Regions from separate parts of the Kitasatospora sp. NPDC054795 genome, predicted to be linked through region 3. Evidence: riboswitches for the same ligand, from Rfam matches in the RefSeq annotation. Region 3 holds a riboswitch; each other region holds the start of a gene.

Evidence for each region. Region 3 has a riboswitch for cyclic di-AMP ahead of ACWGJO_RS33700 (M23 family metallopeptidase). Riboswitches for the same ligand answer to the same signal wherever they lie in the genome.
Region 1: another riboswitch for cyclic di-AMP. It lies ahead of ACWGJO_RS27800 (NlpC/P60 family protein); the one in region 3 lies ahead of ACWGJO_RS33700 (M23 family metallopeptidase).
Region 2: another riboswitch for cyclic di-AMP. It lies ahead of ACWGJO_RS26225 (M23 family metallopeptidase); the one in region 3 lies ahead of ACWGJO_RS33700 (M23 family metallopeptidase).

Annotation. Positions count from the first base shown of each region.
Region 1 covers NZ_JBSHAP010000088.1:13,773-19,404, reverse strand. Annotated here, with positions in the region: gene ACWGJO_RS27810 (NYN domain-containing protein) at 1-98, shown strand, start outside; gene ACWGJO_RS27805 (NlpC/P60 family protein) at 297-1,334, shown strand; cyclic di-AMP (ydaO/yuaA leader) riboswitch at 1,673-1,826, shown strand; gene ACWGJO_RS27800 (NlpC/P60 family protein) at 1,837-2,955, shown strand; gene ACWGJO_RS27795 (C40 family peptidase) at 3,195-4,241, shown strand; gene ACWGJO_RS27790 (hypothetical protein) at 4,424-5,455, shown strand; gene ACWGJO_RS27785 (glycosyltransferase 87 family protein) at 5,456-5,632, opposite strand, start outside.
Region 2 covers NZ_JBSHAP010000080.1:33-5,664, forward strand. Annotated here, with positions in the region: gene ACWGJO_RS26225 (M23 family metallopeptidase) at 134-1,126, opposite strand; cyclic di-AMP (ydaO/yuaA leader) riboswitch at 1,129-1,266, opposite strand; gene ACWGJO_RS26230 (MFS transporter) at 1,621-3,162, shown strand; gene purB (adenylosuccinate lyase) at 3,170-4,609, opposite strand; gene ACWGJO_RS26240 (HelD family protein) at 4,719-5,632, shown strand, end outside.
Region 3 covers NZ_JBSHAP010000129.1:4-5,635, forward strand. Annotated here, with positions in the region: gene ACWGJO_RS33700 (M23 family metallopeptidase) at 100-948, opposite strand; cyclic di-AMP (ydaO/yuaA leader) riboswitch at 961-1,119, opposite strand; gene ACWGJO_RS33705 (YiaA/YiaB family inner membrane protein) at 1,329-1,619, shown strand; gene ACWGJO_RS33710 (alpha/beta fold hydrolase) at 1,760-2,587, shown strand; gene ACWGJO_RS33715 (TetR/AcrR family transcriptional regulator) at 2,668-3,234, shown strand; gene ACWGJO_RS33720 (SpoIIE family protein phosphatase) at 3,406-5,625, shown strand.

The DNA of each region.
Region 1 (5,632 bases), on a different contig from region 3:
TGGTGTCCACCGACCGGGAGGTCGCGGACGGCGTGCGGAAGGCGGGCGCGCGCCCCGTCGCCTCGGTGCTGCTGCTGAACCGGCTGGCGCGCCCCTGACCCCGACCGGCTGTGCGATGCCTGGTCAGGAGTGGTTCCGGAGTGATGTGCGGGTCCCGTGTCGTCAGTGTGCGGACCGGAGTTCACACCTTCGGGGGAGTGGCAAAACGGATAGATCTTCACTAGGGTCTGGCGTCAAACCTATTTTCCGGAATCTCATCCCATCAGGTGAGTCCGTTGGAAGAAGGAGCAGGACCCTTGGCCTCCCACCGCCGTCCCAAGCAGCCGAGCCGCGCGCGGATCTCCGTGCTCACCGCTGCTGCTGCGACCGCGGTCGCCCTCTCCGCCCAGGTGGCCGCGCACGCCGCGCCGCAGCCGAACAAAACGGACGTCAAGGCGCAGATCGACCAGCTCCAGGAGGAGCAGGAGCAGGCGGCGGAGAAGTACAACGGCGCCAAGGAGCGGGCCGACCAGCTGCGCAAGCAGGCCGACCAGCTGCAGGACCAGGTGGCCCGCAGTCAGGAGCAGATGACCCAGCTCCAGGGCGGTCTCGCCGAGGTGGCGGGCGAGCAGTACCGCACCGGCGGCATCGACCCGTCCGTCCAGCTGATGCTCACCTCCGACCCGTCCGGCTACCTGGAGAAGGCCTCCACCGTCCAGCAGGCCAGCAGCAGCCAGGCCGAGGCGCTCAAGGGGCTGCTGGACCAGCAGCGCCGGCTGGACCAGGAGAAGGTCGAGGCCTCCGCCGTGCTCGCCTCGCTGGACACCACCACCAAGGACCTGAACCAGGCCAAGGCGGACGTCAACACCAAGCTGAAGGCCGCCCAGGACCTGCTGAACTCGCTGAGCGCCACCGACCGCGCCGCGCTGAAGGCCCAGCAGGCGCAGGACGACCGCGCCTCGCGCGGCAGCGACCGGGTCGACCTCAGCAGCCTGCCGCCGGCCAGCGGCTACGCGGCCGTGGCGATGGCCAAGGCGATGAGCAAGCAGGGCTCGCCGTACGTGTGGGGCGCCACCGGCTCGACCACCTTCGACTGCTCGGGCCTGATGGTCTGGGCGTACGGGCAGGCGGGCGTCTCGCTGCCGCGCACCTCGCAGGAGCAGGGCCACTACGGCACCCGGGTGCCCTCGCTGGACCAGGCCCAGCCGGGCGACCTGGTGATCTACGGCAACGACATGCACCACGTCGGGATGTACATCGGCAACGGCATGGTGGTCCACGCGCCGCACACCGGTGACGTGGTGAAGGTGATGAAGGCCGACGCGATGTCGATCAACACCATCCGCCGGGTCTGACGGCCCGACACGCCCGCGCGGCCCCTCCGGGGGCTGTGAAAAGCGCCACCCCTCGTGCGGGGGGTGGCGTTCGGCTTTCGGCCCCTTCGCGGCCACATGCTGAGAATCGATCAGCCTTCTGTGTGCCGGTGGTCACCATCGGTCATTTTCACAGAAGAACTTGGGAAATCTTTGGTCTTTTTTCTGACAAGGATTTGAACCGATCACGGTTCAGTTACTAGGGTCGTGCCCTGAACCACCGCACTGTCGATCGCCCAGCCAGGGTGGCGGCGGTGGTTACCGTCGAGTTCGTGAGGCAGCGGGGCAGGTCGAAGCGACTGCCCGACAGGGGAGCCCAGTGGTTAGGGGCGCTGCGGAGCGGAGCCGGGGAACCACGTTCCTCCGGGGTGAATCGACGCCAGGTCGGCCGATGGAACGGCCGTGAGGCGTCGTAGGGCATGCTTCCGGCCCGAACCCGTCAGCTCACCCGGTAGGCGGACGTAGGAAGAAGGAGTCCGCCTTCGTGGCGTCCCATCGTCGTCCCAAGCCCGCAGGCCGCGCCCGGGTCTCGATCCTGACCGGTGTCGCCGCGGCAGCCGTCGTCCTCTCCGCGCAAGGCGCCCACGCCGACCCGCAGCCGACCAAGGAACAGGTCAAGGGGCAGGTCGACCAGCTCAACGAGCAGGCCGAGATCGCGACCGAGAACTACAACGCGGCCCAGGCCAAGCAGCAGGAGCTGGAGAAGCAGGTCTCCGGCATGCAGGACCAGGTGGCCCGTCAGCAGGCCCAGGTCACCGAGCTCCAGGGCGGCCTGGCCGAGATCGCCGGCGAGCAGTACCGCAACGGGGGAATATCCCCGACCGTCCAGCTGATGTTCTCCTCCAGCCCGGACACCTTCCTCAGCCAGGCCGACGCGCTGAACCAGGCCGGCAGCACCCAGAAGGGTCAGCTGAAGGAGCTCCAGGAGCAGCAGCGCAAGCTCGACCAGGACCGCAACGAGGCCCAGGGCAAGCTCGCCGAGCTGGAGTCGACCACCCAGCAGCTGAAGACCTCCAAGGAGGAGGTCCAGGGCAAGCTGAAGGCGGCCCAGGACCTGCTCAACACGCTGACCGAGCAGGAGCGCCAGGCGCTGCGCCAGGCCGAGGAGAAGGCCGCGGCCGACGCCAAGGCCAAGGCCGACGCCGCCCAGGCCCAGCAGCAGCAGGCCGACCGCGCCTCCCGCGACAACAGCCGCGGCGACCTCGCGACCGGCTCGACCGCCTCCTCCCCGGTGAAGGTGGCCCCGGGCAGCTCGCGCGGTGCCGCCGCGCTCTCGGCCGCCGCCTCCAAGATCGGCAGCCCGTACGTCTGGGGCGCCACCGGCCCGGGCTCCTTCGACTGCTCCGGCCTGATGGTCTGGGCGTTCAACCAGGCGGGCGTGTCGCTGCCGCGCACCTCGCAGGCGCAGGCCTCGGCCGGCACCCGGATCGGCTCGGACATCTCCCAGGCCCAGCCCGGCGACCTGCTGATCTTCTACACCGACGCCCACCACGTCGGCATCTACGCGGGCAACGGCCAGGTGCTGCACGCGCCCAAGCCGGGCGCGTCGGTGCGCTACGAGGCCGTCACCAACATGCCGCTGGCCTCCATCGTGCGGGTCTGATCACCGCTCGAACGCTTCCAGGCCCGGCCTCCCCCAGGGGAGGCCGGGCCTGCGGTTTTTCCTGCGGCTTTTCCCGAGGGTCGATCAAATGTCCGACAACAGCCTGAATATTCGGGTTGGCAGGGGTTTGGACTCGCTTGCCCTGACTCGCTAACGTCTGCCACCGGACTCCCGCTCGACGGCCGCCCGTCCCGGTGCGGCGGCGGGAGCCGCGCCGCAGGATTGGAGCCGCTGCCGCCATGCCCGTGCACCGCCGTTCCCAACTGCTCGCCCGGGCGCTGGTGCTGACCGCGGCCGCCGCCACCGCCCTGGGTGTGGCCGCCGGAGGCAGCGCCCAGGCCGCCCCCGGCAGTCCCGACCCGGGCGACCGCCAGGACGTCAAGACGCAGGTGGAACAGCTGTACGACGAGGCCGAGCAGGCGTCCGAGAAGGCCAACGCGGCGCAGGAGGCCCAGCGGCGGCTCCAGGGCGAGACCACGATCCTCCAGGGCGAGATCGCCGTGGCCCAGGACCAGCTCAACGGGCTGCGGGGCGACCTCGCGACGGTGGCCGGGGCCGAGTACCGCGGCGGCGGGATGACCCAGACCGCCCAGCTCATCCTCTCGCCCGACCCGGAGGGCTACCTGTCCCGCGCCCGCGCCCTGGGCCAGGCCGCCGCGCGCCAGCAGGAGACCCTGCACGAGCTGGTCGCCCGGCAGCGCCGGCTCGACCAGCGCCGGACCGAGGCGGCCGGCAAGCTCGACGAGCTGGACCGGACCCGCCGCTCGCTCGCCGACAGCAAGCAGCAGATCCAGCAGCGGCTGGCCAGGGCGCAGAAGCTGCTGAACGGTCTGGGCGCCGCCGAGCGGGCCCGGCTGACGGTCCAGGATGCCCGGGACGCCGAGCAGCGCGCCACCCGGGGCACCGACCGGCTGGACCTCGGCACCGCCCCGCCCGCCTCCGAGCGCGGGGCCGCCGCGCTGGCCGCCGCGGTGCGGATGATCGGCTCCCCGTACGTCTACGGGGCCACCGGCCCGCACGCGTTCGACTGCTCCGGTCTGATGTACTACAGCTGGCGGCAGGCCGGAGTGACCCTGCCGCGCACCTCGCAGGCCCAGGCGTACGCCGGGCAGCGGGTCAGCCTGTCCGAAGCGCGACCGGGAGACCTGGTGATCTTCTACCGGGACATGCACCACGTCGGCATGTACGCCGGCGGCGGCGTGATCGTGCACGCCCCCCGCCCGGGCGCCAAGGTCCGCTACGAGAGCGTCACCGCCATGCCGGTCTCCGGGGTGGTCCGGCTCTGAACGCCCCGCCGTCCGGCCCCGCCGACCCCACTGGCCCCGCCGGTATATCCGGCTCCCGCCCCCGCCGGACGCTGTCCCGGCGGGGCGCGCTGCTGCTCGCGGCCGGTGGGCTGGCCCAGCTGTCGCTGCCTCCGGCCGCCCCGGCGGCGCCCCCGGCCCGCTCGGCGGACCGGCACGCCGAGGTGTCCGCCGCGCTGGCGGAACGGGCGCGCTCGGCGCCGCCGTGGGCCGGGCTGCCGGTGGCCGGGGCGGGGTACCGCAACCTGGTGCTCGCCGCCTCCGGCGGGCCGGAGCGGCTGACCGCCGCCGCCGAACTGGCGGTGCGGATCGCCGGGTACGACGAGTACCCGGTGGTGTACCCGCGCCGGATCGAGCTGGTCCGGTCCGGTGACGGCTGGCGGGTCGAGCGCGAGGAGAGCGCGGGCGGCCCGCCCGCGCCGTGGGACTTCGGGCCGCTCCGGTCGGCTCCGGGAGCGAACTGCCTGGTGGTCGGGCCGGCCGCCGGGCCCGACCCGGCCGGGCTGGCCGCGGTGGGGGACCGGGCGGTGCCCGCCGTCACCGAGGTCTGGGGCGGAGCCTGGCCGGAGCGGCTGCTGCTGGAGCGGCCCGCCACCGAGGAGCAGTTCGCCCGGCTGCTGGAGGGCGACCCGGACGGCTGGACGGGCATGGCGGCGGTCACCGTGGCCGCCCCCGGCGCACCGTGGCACACCCCGGCGGACCGGGTGCTGGTCAACCCGGAGGTGTACGGCCGGCTCAGCGACTTCGGCCGCCAGGTGGTGATCACCCACGAGGCCACCCACGTCGCGACCAGGGCCGACACCCGGGCCTGGACCCCGCTGTGGCTCTCCGAGGGCGTCGCCGACTGGACGGCGTACCGCGACTCGGGCCGCAGTCCGCAGCAGGTCGCCCCCGAGCTGGCCCGGGACGTCGCCGCCGGGAGGACGCCCACCGCGCTGCCCGCCGACCGGGACTTCGCCGCCGGGGCCACCGGCATCGCCCAGGCCTACGAGCAGTCCTGGCTGGCCTGCGAGCTGATCGCCCGCACCCACGGGCCGCAGCGGCTGGTCGCCTTCTACCGCGCGATCGGCGCGGCCGACGGGCAGGGCGAGGACCGGGAGCGCCGCACCGACCGGCTGATGCGCCGCGAGCTGGGCGTCGGGCTGGAGGAGTTCACCCGGCAGTGGCTGGCGCGGATGGCGGAGCTGAGGGGCTGATCAGCGGCGCTGCTCGGCCGGGGCGCCCGGGTGGCCGATGCCGTCCAGCAGGTCCTGCTCGTAGGCGATGCCCGGGCGCACCGGGTAGCCGGCGGACGGCAGCGCGGCGGGCTCGCGGTCCAGCACCACGGTCGGCGGCAGCGGCGCCTCGCCGCGGGTCGAGCGCCAGAGCCGGAC
Region 2 (5,632 bases), on a different contig from region 3:
GGCGTGTCCCGCGCCCATGTCCGCCGTGCGGCGATCACCCGGTCGAGCGGTCACCCGACATGACCATCCCGGAGGATCGATTCGCCCCGCAGCAGCGGTGGTTCAGAAACCCTCGGGGCTCAGCGGCCCCGGGTCAGAGCGCGACGCCGTGCGCGCGCAGGTAGGCGACCGGGTTGATGTCCGAGCCGTACTCCGAGCCGTTGCGGATCTCGAAGTGCAGGTGCGGGCCGGTCACGTTGCCGGTGGCGCCGGAGAGGCCGATCTGCTGGCCGACGGTGACGGTCTGACCGATCCTCACGCCGATCGAGGAGAGGTGCGCGTACTCGGCGTAGTGGCCGTCGGCGAGCTTGATCTCGACCTCGTTGCCGTAGGCGCCGCCGTTGCCGGCCTTGACCACGACGCCGTTGGCGACGGCGCGCAGCGGGGTGCCGGTGGAGGCGACGAAGTCCTGGCCGGTGTGGTGGCCGGAGGCCCACATCGAGCCGGCCACGCCGTAGGCGGTGCCGAGCTTCGGGTTGGCCAGCGGGGCGACGAAGCCGGAGGTGGCGGCGGCGACCGGAGTGGCGGTCACGACCGGGGCCGGAGCGGCGACCTGCAGCTGGGTCTGGAGCTGGGCGGACGGCTTGGCGGCCTCGGTCTTCACCTGGACCTGGGCCTGCGGCTCGGCGGCCTGGGTCGCCGGGGCGGCCGGCTGGGCGGGCTTCGCCGGGGCGGCCGGCTTGGCCGGGGCGGCGTCGGCGGCCGGCGCGGCGGCGTGGCCCGACAGCGCGAGCTGCTGGCCCGGGAAGATCAGGTTCGGGTTGGCGCCGACGACCGAGCGGTTCTGCTCGTACAGCGCGTGCCAGCCGCCCTCGACGTTCTTGGCGTCGGCGATCTTGGACAGGGTGTCGCCGCTGACGACGCGGTAGCTCTCCTGCGCGGCCTGGGCGGCCGGGGCAGCGGCCGGCGCGGCCGACTTGGCGTCCGTGGAGGCGGCGGCCTGCGCGGCCGGGGCGGCCGGAACGGTGTGGGCCTGGGCGCTCACCGCGGTGACGAGCGGGAGGGCGAAGGAGACACCGGTGACGGCGGTCGCGATGCCGATACGGGCGGCGCGGGGCAGGGCGATACGACGAGCCTGAGCAGGCATGGAATTTTCCTCTCCGACGCCTGCGAGGTGAGCTGTCGGGTTCGGGCTGGAGTTGCCCGGCCGCATGCGCGGCTTCACCCCTAGCCGGTCCTGGACGCCCGCGCCCTGAGGCGCGAACTCCGGTCCGGCGACTTACCTGTGGGTCCCCCGCTCCTGCCGTACAGAGTTCGTTTCGAACCACCGGGCAGCGGCAGGACTCGGCGTTCCACCCGGGGGATCCGTCCGGACTGGCCGGGCGGTCGCTGAACTAAAACCCATCCGTTCGGGTGAAGCAATGTCGATCTCTTGAAAGGGCAACCATCTCCCCCGTTCCGGTGACCCTCCGCAGACCGGACCCCACGGTGCGTACACAACCCATTCACCCCCCGCCACTGATCCACGACCCTGCGCCGAGATCGGCGACGGAACGCAGCCACCCGTTCACGCACCGCCGACCGTCAACACACCCACCGGTGACCCTTGTCACGTGCGCCCCGGCAGCGCAGGATTCGCCCGTGGCCACCTCCGAGGCCGGCACCCTGCGCCTGGGCACCGCGCAGGGTCGCTGGGTACTACTGGCGACCGTGCTCGGCTCCAGCATGGCGATGCTCGACGGCACCGTGGTGAACGTCGCCCTGCCCCGGATCGGCGCCGACCTCGGCGCCTCCCTGGCGTCCCTGCAATGGACCCTGAACGCCTATCTGCTCACCCTGGCGGGCCTGATCCTGCTCGGCGGCGCGCTCGGCGACCGGTACGGGCGGCGCAAGGTCTTCCTGATCGGCGTGGTCTGGTTCGCCATCGCCTCCGCGGCCTGCGCCGCGGCGCCGAACATCCACGTGCTGATCGCCGCCCGCGCCGTCCAGGGCATCGGCGGGGCGCTGCTCACCCCCGGCTCGCTCGCCATGCTCCAGGCCGTCTTCCACCCTGACGACCGCTCGGCCGCGGTCGGGCTCTGGTCCGGCCTCGGCGGGGTGTCCGCCGCGATCGGCCCCTTCCTCGGCGGCTGGCTGGTGGACGGCCCCGGCTGGCGCTGGATCTTCCTGTTGAACCTGCCGCTCGCCGCCGCCGTGATCGCGGTGACCACCCGGTCGGTGCCGGAGACCCGGGACGAGGCCGCCACCGGCCGCTTCGACGTGCTCGGCGCCGTGCTCGCCGCCCTCGCGCTCGGCGCGATCACCTACGCGCTGACCGCGGCCGGCGAGGGCCTGTCCCCGGCGGTCTGGGTCAGCGGGGTGATCGGGGTGGTGCTCGGCGTCGCCTTCGTGGCCGTCGAGCGCCGCGCGCCCGAACCGATGCTGCCGCTCGGGCTGTTCTCCTCACGGCTGTTCACCGCGGTGAACCTGGTCACCCTGTGCGTGTACGCGGCGTTCAGCGGCGTCTTCTTCCTGCTGGTGGTGCAGCTCCAGATCGTGTCCGGGTTCTCGCCGCTGGTCTCGGGCTTCGCCCTGGTGCCGATCACCGTGCTGATGCTGGCGCTGTCCGCGCGCGCCGGGCGCCTCGGCAAACGGATCGGCCCGCGCGTCCCGCTGACCGTCGGACCGCTGCTGTGCGCCGCCGGGGTGCTGCTGATGCTGCGCATCGGCCCCGACTCCTCGTACTGGGTGGACGTGCTGCCCGCCGTCACGGTGATGGGCTGCGGGATGACGCTGCTGGTCGCGCCGCTGACGGCGACCGTGCTGGCCGCCGTCGAGGTCCGGCACGCCGGCATCGCCAGCGGGGTCAACAACGCCGCCGCCCGCGCGGCCGGCCTGCTCGCGGTGGCCGCCCTGCCGGCGCTGGCCGGGCTGAGCGGCGACGCCTACCGGGTTCCCTCCGCGGTCGACTCCGCCTTCCACACCGCGATGCTGATCTGCGCGGGCCTCCTGGTGGCCGGCGGGCTGATCGCCTCCGCGACCGTACGCGGCAATGTGCTCGCCCCCGAGGAGCAGCCGGTGGCCGAGCCGAACTGCGACTGGCCGTGCGGACCGACCGCCCCGCCGCTCGACCCCGGCCACGTCCCCACGACGCGCGAGGGCCCTGCCACCGGTCCGGCGGCAGGGCCCTCGACTCTGAACTGACCGAACGTCAGAGGATGTCGGCCGGCGCGTACTTGGCGGCCTCCGGGTAGGCGGCCGCGACGGCCTCCACCTGGCGGACGACCTCGGCGACCTGGGCACCGGCCGCGCCGGTGAAGGACAGCCGGTCGGCCAGCAGCGCGTCCAGCGCGGCCCGGTCCAGCGGGATCCGCTCGTCGGCGGCCAGCCGGTCCAGCAGCTCGTTCTCCCGAGCGCCCGCGCGCATCGCCAGCGCGGAGGCGACGGCGTGCTCCTTGATGACCTCGTGCCCGGTCTCCCGGCCGACGCCCGCGCGCACCGCGCCCATCAGCACCTTCGTGGTGGCGAGGAACGGCAGGTAGCGGTCCAGCTCGGCCTCGATCACGGCGGGGAAGGCGCCGAACTCGTCGAGGACGGTCAGGAAGGTCTCCAGCAGGCCGTCGAAGGCGAAGAACGCGTCCGGCAGCGCGACCCGGCGCACCACCGAGCAGGAGACGTCGCCCTCGTTCCACTGGTCGCCGGCCAGCTCGCCGGTCATCGAGGCGTAGCCGCGCAGGATGACGGCCAGGCCGTTGACGCGCTCGCAGGAGCGAGTGTTCATCTTGTGCGGCATCGCGGAGGAGCCGACCTGGCCCTCCTTGAAGCCCTCCGTGACCAGCTCGTGGCCGGCCATCAGGCGGATGGTCTTGGCCAGGCTGGACGGCGCGGCGGCCAGCTGGACGAGGGCGGTGAGCACCTCGAAGTCCAGCGAGCGCGGGTAGACCTGGCCGACGCTGGTCAGCACGTTCTCGAAGCCGAGGTGCCCGGCGACCCGGCGCTCCAGCTCGGCCAGCTTGTCGGTGTCGCCGCCGAGCAGGTCCAGCATGTCCTGGGCGGTGCCGACCGGGCCCTTGATCCCGCGCAGCGGGTAGCGGGCGATCAGCTCCTCCAGGCGGCGGAAGGCGACCAGCAGCTCGTCGGTGATCGACGCGAACCGCTTGCCCAGGGTGGTGGCCTGCGCGGCCACGTTGTGCGAGCGGCCGGCCATGACCAGCTCGGAGTGCTGGGCGGACAGCTTGGCCAGACGCACCAGGACGGCCACCGTGCGGTCGCGCACGTGCTCCAGGGACTGGCGGATCTGGAGCTGCTCGACATTCTCGGTCAGGTCCCGGGAGGTCATTCCCTTGTGGATCTGCTCGTGCCCGGCGAGGTCGCTGAACTCCTCGATCCGGGCCTTGACGTCGTGGCGGGTGACCCGCTCACGGGCGGCGATCGAGCCGAGGTCGACCTGGTCGATCACCCGCTCGTAGTCGGCGACGGCGGTGGCCGGCACCTCGACGCCGAGGTCCTGCTGGGCCTTCAGGACGGCGAGCCACAGGTGGCGCTCGAGGACCACCTTGTGCTCGGGGGACCACAGCTGGGCCAGGGTCGCCGAGGCGTACCGGGAGGCCAGGACATTGGGGATCTGGGGCTTCGCGCTCACGCTTCGCAAGAGTAACAGCCGAGGTCACGCCGAACGTCGGCGGCTGGGGTAGGCTGGGTCAATTGAGCGCCTTTCAGATGGCGCACCGCAACCTTCTCACCGCAAGGTTACCACACCGATGAGCGAACATCCAGCGGTCGCGGGAAACCCCGGCGACGCCCTCGCCGCGGCCCTGCGCACCGAGCAGGCCCGCCTCACCCGGCTCTACTCCCGGCTCGACACGGTGCGCGAACGGGCCCGCCGCACCGCCGACGGCGCCCACGACGGAGCCGCCCCCGGCGGCACCCACCAGGCCCGGCTGGAACGCGAGGTGCGCGCCCGCGAGGCCGCCCGCCACGCGGCCCGGCTGGACGCGGTCGAACGCGGCCTGTGCTTCGGCCGCCTCGACGAGCGCGACGGCACCGTCCACTACATCGGCCGCACCGGCCTGACCGACGACGCGTACGAACCGCTGCTGCTCGACTGGCGCACCCCGGCCGCCCGCCCCTTCTACACCGCGACGCCCGCCCGTCCGGGCCCGGTCGTGCGCCGCCGCCACCTGCACACCCGGGGCCGCACCCTCACCGGGCTGGACGACGAGGCGCTCGACCTCGCCGGGCTGGACGAGTCCGGCCGGCGCGGCCTGGTCGGCGAGGCCGCACTGCTCGCCGCCCTCGGCCGCGAGCGCACCGGCCGGATGGGCACCGCCGTCGCCACCATCCAGGCCGAGCAGGACCGGGTGATCCGCTCCCCGCTGCCCGGCGCCCTGGTGGTCCAGGGCGGCCCCGGCACCGGCAAGACGCTGGCCGCCCTGCACCGCGCCGCCTACCTGCTGTTCACCCACCGCGTCGCACTGGAGCGCCGGGGCGTGCTGGTGATCGGCCCCAACCCCGGCTTCCTGCGGTACATCGACCAGGTGCTGCCCGCCCTCGGCGAGACCGAGGTGGTGCTGCGCACCGTCGGCGAGCTCCTCCCCGGCGTCACCGCCACCCGCACCGACGCACCCGCCGCCGCCCTGGCCAAGGGCGGCCCCTGGATGGCCGGGGTACTCCG
Region 3 (5,632 bases):
CGGAGCTGCGGCTCCGGGCCGGGGCCTCCGTGCGTGCGCGTCGGGTTTCTCGCGCGGGTGTGCGGGCCTCTCGCGGGTGCGCCGGGTTTCTCGCGCGGGTCAGGGGTTGAGGCCGCGCTGCTGGAGCCAGGGCTCCGGGTCGACCGGGGCACCGCCGCCGGGGCGGACCTCCATGTGCAGGTGCGGCCCGGTGACGTTGCCGGTCGCGCCGACCTTGCCGATCTGCTGGCCGGGGGCGACCTTGCCGGAGCCCTTGGTGATCGAGGAGAGGTGGCAGTACCAGATCTCGGTGCCGTCGGGCAGGGTCTCGACGATCCGGTAGCCGTACGAGCCGGCCCAGCCGGCCGAGGTGATGGTGCCCTGGCCGAGCGCGTAGACCGGGGTGCCGGTGTCGGCGGCGAAGTCCAGGCCGGTGTGCAGGTTGGCCCAGTAGCGGGCGCTCTGGCCGTAGTGGGCGGAGAGCCGGTAGTCCTTCACCGGGAGGGTGAGGGCGGCGGCCTTGACCCGCTCGGCCTCCTCGGCGGCGCGCTTGGCCTCGGCCTCCTTGGCGACGGCCTTGGCCTCGGCCTCCTGCGCGGCCTGGAGCCGGGCGGTCTCCTCGGCGGCGGTGCGCTGGCTGTCGGCCTGGTGCTGGATGCGGGCGGCGAGCGCGAGGCCGGGGTCGGCGGAGAGGGCGACCGGGGTCTCGTCCGGGGCCTCGACGGCGGGGGCGGCGGCCGGGGTCGCCGAGGCGAAGCCGGTGGCGCCCAGGGTGGCGGCGACGGCGGTGACGCCGAGCAGTGGGGAGGCTCCGCGGGTCTGACGCGGCATCCGGTGGCGGTTGGTCTCGACCTCCGCGGGGAAGTCCTCCGGGCCGAAGGCCTCGGGGCCGTCCGTGCCGGGGTGGTCGAGGAGCTGGGTACCGGCTGCGAAGCCGGCCGGGTGTGCCGGGGTGTGCGTCGACGCCACGGAGGCGCGCTCCTTTCCTTCCTTCGCGCCTACCGGGTTAGCTGACGGGTTCGGAGCAGGAAGGTCTCCTACGGCTGGGCCGGAGCCCCGCCGATTCACCCCAAGGAACGTGGTTCCCCGGCTCCCTGACCTGCCCGGAGGCGGGTCGGCGGGATTAGGCGACGGCGCACGGTGCCGTCTGGGTACGGCGTTGACAACCGCGCTGCGTTATCAAACGTTAATCCTAGGAGGCTCTGATTCCAAGCCATCCGTTCGGAGCAGCCTAGGGCAAAGTGATCGGACGTCAACGAACGACACCGGCGAACACCCCCCTCGCGCACGGCCCCATCTGAGTACTCCTACTCATGTGCGCCCCGTCCGGGCGGCCACATCCTGGCGCCATGAGCACATCGATGCAGACCCGCACCACGGCCGCGTACCACATCCAGGCCGTCCTCTCCTTCGCCCTGTCGGGCGTCGCCCTCGCCCTCGGGATCGCCTACCTGCCGGTCGGCGGATGGACCAGGGCCTTCCTCGGGATCGGCCTCCTCTACACCGTCACCTCGGCGTTCACGCTGGCGAAGGTGATCCGGGACCGGCAGGAGTCCAACGAGATGGTCACCCGGGTGGACCAGGCCAGGCTGGAGAAGCTGCTCAGCGAGCACGACCCGTTCAAGGTGGAGGGAGTCTGATCACCCCTTCCGCTCCATCCGCTCCTTCCGTTCCATCCCTCACCCGGCCATTCGCTTGACGGCTAAGGCTATTAGCCTTAGCTTTATGGCTATCGGCCCGCACGCCGATGCCCCGCACCGGCGGCCCGAGGAGGACCCCCATGAACGGCACCATCACCCCGAGCACCCAGTACCTGACCGTTCCCGGCGGCCGGATCGCCTTCGACGACACCCGGCAGGGCGACGGCACCCCCGTCGTCCTGCTCCCGGGCATGCTCGACAGCCGGGCCGCCTACCGGCACCTGCGCCCGCTGCTCGTCGCCGCCGGCCACCGCGTCGTCACCGTGGACCTGCGGGGCTTCGGCGAGTCCTCCGTCGAGTGGGACGACTACGGCCCGGCCGCCATCGCCGGCGACGTCCTCGCCCTGCTCGACCACCTCGGCATCGAGCGCGCCGTCCTCGCCGGGAACTCCTACACCGGGGCGACCGTCGTCAGGGCCGCCGGGGACGCGCCCGAGCGGGTCGCCGGGATCGTCCTGCTCAACGCCTTCGTCGAGAACCCGCCGCCGGGCGCCCTGATGCGCGGCGTCATGGGCCTGATGGGCGCCGCCCTCGTCCACTGGCCGGCCTCCTGGGGCTTCTACCTGCGCCGGATGGCCTTCCCGGGTGCCAAGCCCGCCGACTTCGACGCGTACGTGGACGGACTGGTCGCCGCGCTGCGCACCCCGGGGCGGAAGACCGCCACCCGCGGGTACGTCCACGGCGACTCGGCGCCGGTCGGCTGGACGGCCGCGGTGCGGTGCCCGGCGCTGGTGGTCATGGGCAGCAAGGACCCCGACTTCCCGAAGCCGGAGCTCGTCGCCGACCGGCAGGCCGCCGCGCTCGGCGCGCGCAAGGTGATGATCGAGGGGTCCGGGCACTACCCGATGGCCGACAACCCGACGGCCACCGCCGACGCCCTGCTGCCGTTCCTCGCCGAGCTCGGCTGAGCCCCGCCCGTCCCCACCGCCCGCTCCTGCCCGAACCCGCCCGATCCACCCGACGTCATCCGTACGGAGAGCCCGAACCCATGCCCCGCGTAGGACTGACCCCCGACCAGGTCGTCGACCACGCCCTCGCCCTCATCGACGAGCAGGGCTCCGAGGCCCTCACGCTGGCCTCCGTCGCCGCCCGGGCGGGGGTCGCCACTCCCTCGCTGTACAAGCACGTCAGCGGCGGCCTCGCCGAACTGCGGTTGCTGATCGCCGTACGGGTCACCGGGGACCTGGCCGACCGGCTGGCCGAGGCGGCCGTCGGGCGCAGCGGGGACGACGCCGTCGCCGCCGTACTGCGCGCCTACCACGCGTACGCCACCGCGCACCCGCACCGCTACAACGCCCTCCCCCAGGCCCCGCAGCCCGACGACGAGCTGGCCCGCGCGGGCGCCCGGCTCGTCGGCGTGATCATCGCCGTCCTGCGGGAGTACGGCCTCGAAGGTTCCGAGGCGATCCACGCCGCCCGCACCGTCCGCTCCCTCGCCCACGGTTTCGCCTCCCTCACCACCGCCGGCGGCTTCCGGCTGGCCGAGGACCTCGCCACCACGCACGACCGCCTCATCGCCACCCTCACCACCGGCCTCCGCGCCTGGCCCGCGTAGGCGGCCGGCCCGCACGGACCGGAGGGCGGCACCGCCCGCGCGGACAGCCGCCGGCACGGACGGCCACCTCTCCAGCGCCGGTGCCGGTGCCGGTGCCGGTGCGACGGCCCGGTCCCCGTTCACCTCTTGGGGAACCATTCACCGCTTGGGGAAATGGGGTATTAAGGGTCAGTGCCCCTGGAGCCCGCCGACAGTCCGACCGCGCGCAGTGCGATGCGCTGCGTGCGCCTGCTGCTCGGCTGCACCAGCGCCGCCGAGCTGCTCGGCACCGTACTGGCCGAGGGCCCGAGCTGGATCACTGGCGAGGGGTCCGCGCTGTACCTGCTGGACTCCGCCGGGATGCTCCGGCTGACCGCCTCGCACGGGCTGCCGGACTGGGCGCACGAGCGCTACGGCGTGGTCGATCCGGCCGGGGAGCTGCCCGCCGCGATGGCCCTGCGGCTGCGGCGCCCGTACCTGCTCAGCCCCGAGCACACCAGCGTCGACTATCCGAACGCGAACGCCGGACTGGGCACCGGGATGGTGGCCGTGATCGCCCTGCCGATGGTCGTGGACGAGCGGCCGATCGGGGTGCTCGCCCTCGCGCTGGCCCACCGGGGCACCGTCCCGCGCCGCGACCTGGACGTCCTGGAGACCGTCGCCGAGGCCTGCGCCCACCGGGTCTCGCACCTGCTGGACCACGCCGACGCCCATCTGCCGCACGGCACCCGCGCACCCTACGGCGTCCGGTTGCCCGAGGGTCCGCGGGCGGCGGACGGCCGCCCGGCCGGGCCGGCCCACCCGCTGCTTTCGCTGGCGGTGCGGGCCGCCGGGCACGGCGCCTTCGAGCGCGACCTGGTCACCGGCGAGAGCTACTGGGACGCCGAGGCGTTCCGGGTGGCCGGCCGCCCGGCCGCCCCGGACGGCGCCGCCCCCGAGCTGGACCGGCTGGTCCACCCGGAGGACCTTCCGGACGTGCAGGCCGCGCTCGCCGAGGCGCTGGCCACCGGCGGCCGCTACCGGATCGGCTACCGGGTGCTGCGGCCCGGCGGCCGGCCCGCCCGGGTCGAGGAGTCCGGCGAGGTGATGCTGGACGTGCACGGGCGGCCGGTGCGGATCGCCGGGCTGCTGGCCGAGGCCGGGTACCGGGAGCAGCCGCCGGCCGAGGAGCGGAACTCCCCGGCCGCCGCCCGGACGGCACTGCTGCTGACGCTCACCCGGGCACTGTCCCGGGCGGTGACCGTCCGGGACGTCACCACGGCCGTCACCGACGTCGCCCGTCCGGCGCTCGGCGCCGCCGGCATCGTCCTGGACCTGGTGGACGCGGGCCGGCTGCTGCCCGTCTCGCACACCGTGTACGGGGGCCCGCGCCGCACCGAACTCACCCGGCTGGCGGACCTGTCCGAGGGCGTGATGCAGCGGTCGCTGGCCCGCTCCGCCCCGCTGTTCAGCGAACCCTCGGCGGCCCGTTCCCGGCGCGATCCGCTCGCCCCGGCCGCCTGGGCGGTGCTGCCGCTGGTCGCCTCCGGGCAGCAGGTGGGCTCCTGCCTGATCACCTTCGCCGCCGAGCGGGTGTTCAGCCGCGAGGACCGGACCCTGTACTCGGCCTTCGCCGGCATCCTGGCGCAGTCCCTGGAGCGGGCCCGGCTGTACGACACCCACCACCACCGGGCCTCCGAGCTGCAGCGGGCGATGCTCCCGCGCACCCTGCCCCGGCTGTCCGGGATCGCCAGTGCCGCCCGCTACCTGCCGAGCACCGAGGGCATGCAGATCGGTGGCGACTGGTACGACCTGCTGCGTCTGCCGGAGGGCCGGATCGGGCTGGTGATCGGCGACGTCCAGGGCCACAACGCCGAGGCCACCGCGGTGATGGGCCAACTGCGCAGCGGGCTGCGGGCGTACGCGACGGACGGGCACGACCCGGCCGCCACCCTGACCCGCACCAGCCGGCTGCTGGCCGAGCTGGACACCGAGCTGTTCGCGACCTGCCTCTACCTGACCCTGGATCCGGCCGACGGCGCGCTGACCGCCGCCCGGGCCGGGCACCCGGCGCCGGTGCGGATCACCGCCGACGCCGCGGCCGTCGAGCTGGAGCTGCTGGGCGGGCCGCCGCTGGGGGTGGACCCGGAGCAGCCGTACCCACTGGCGGTGGAGCGGCTGGCGGTCGGGGAAACGCTGCTGGCGTACACCGACGGGCTGGTCGAGGACCGCGAGGAGGACTACGACGAGTCGGTGCAGCGGATGCTCGGCGGGCTCGAACTGTGGGCGCGGCAGACGGGTCCGGGGCGGATCGGCCCGGCACCGGCGCTGGAGCGGCTGGCCGATCTGCTCACCCTGAACGTGACCGAGCGGCGGTCCCGGCCGGACGACGTGGCGCTGCTGCTCCTGCACCGGACGACGCCCCTTCCGTAACACCGTG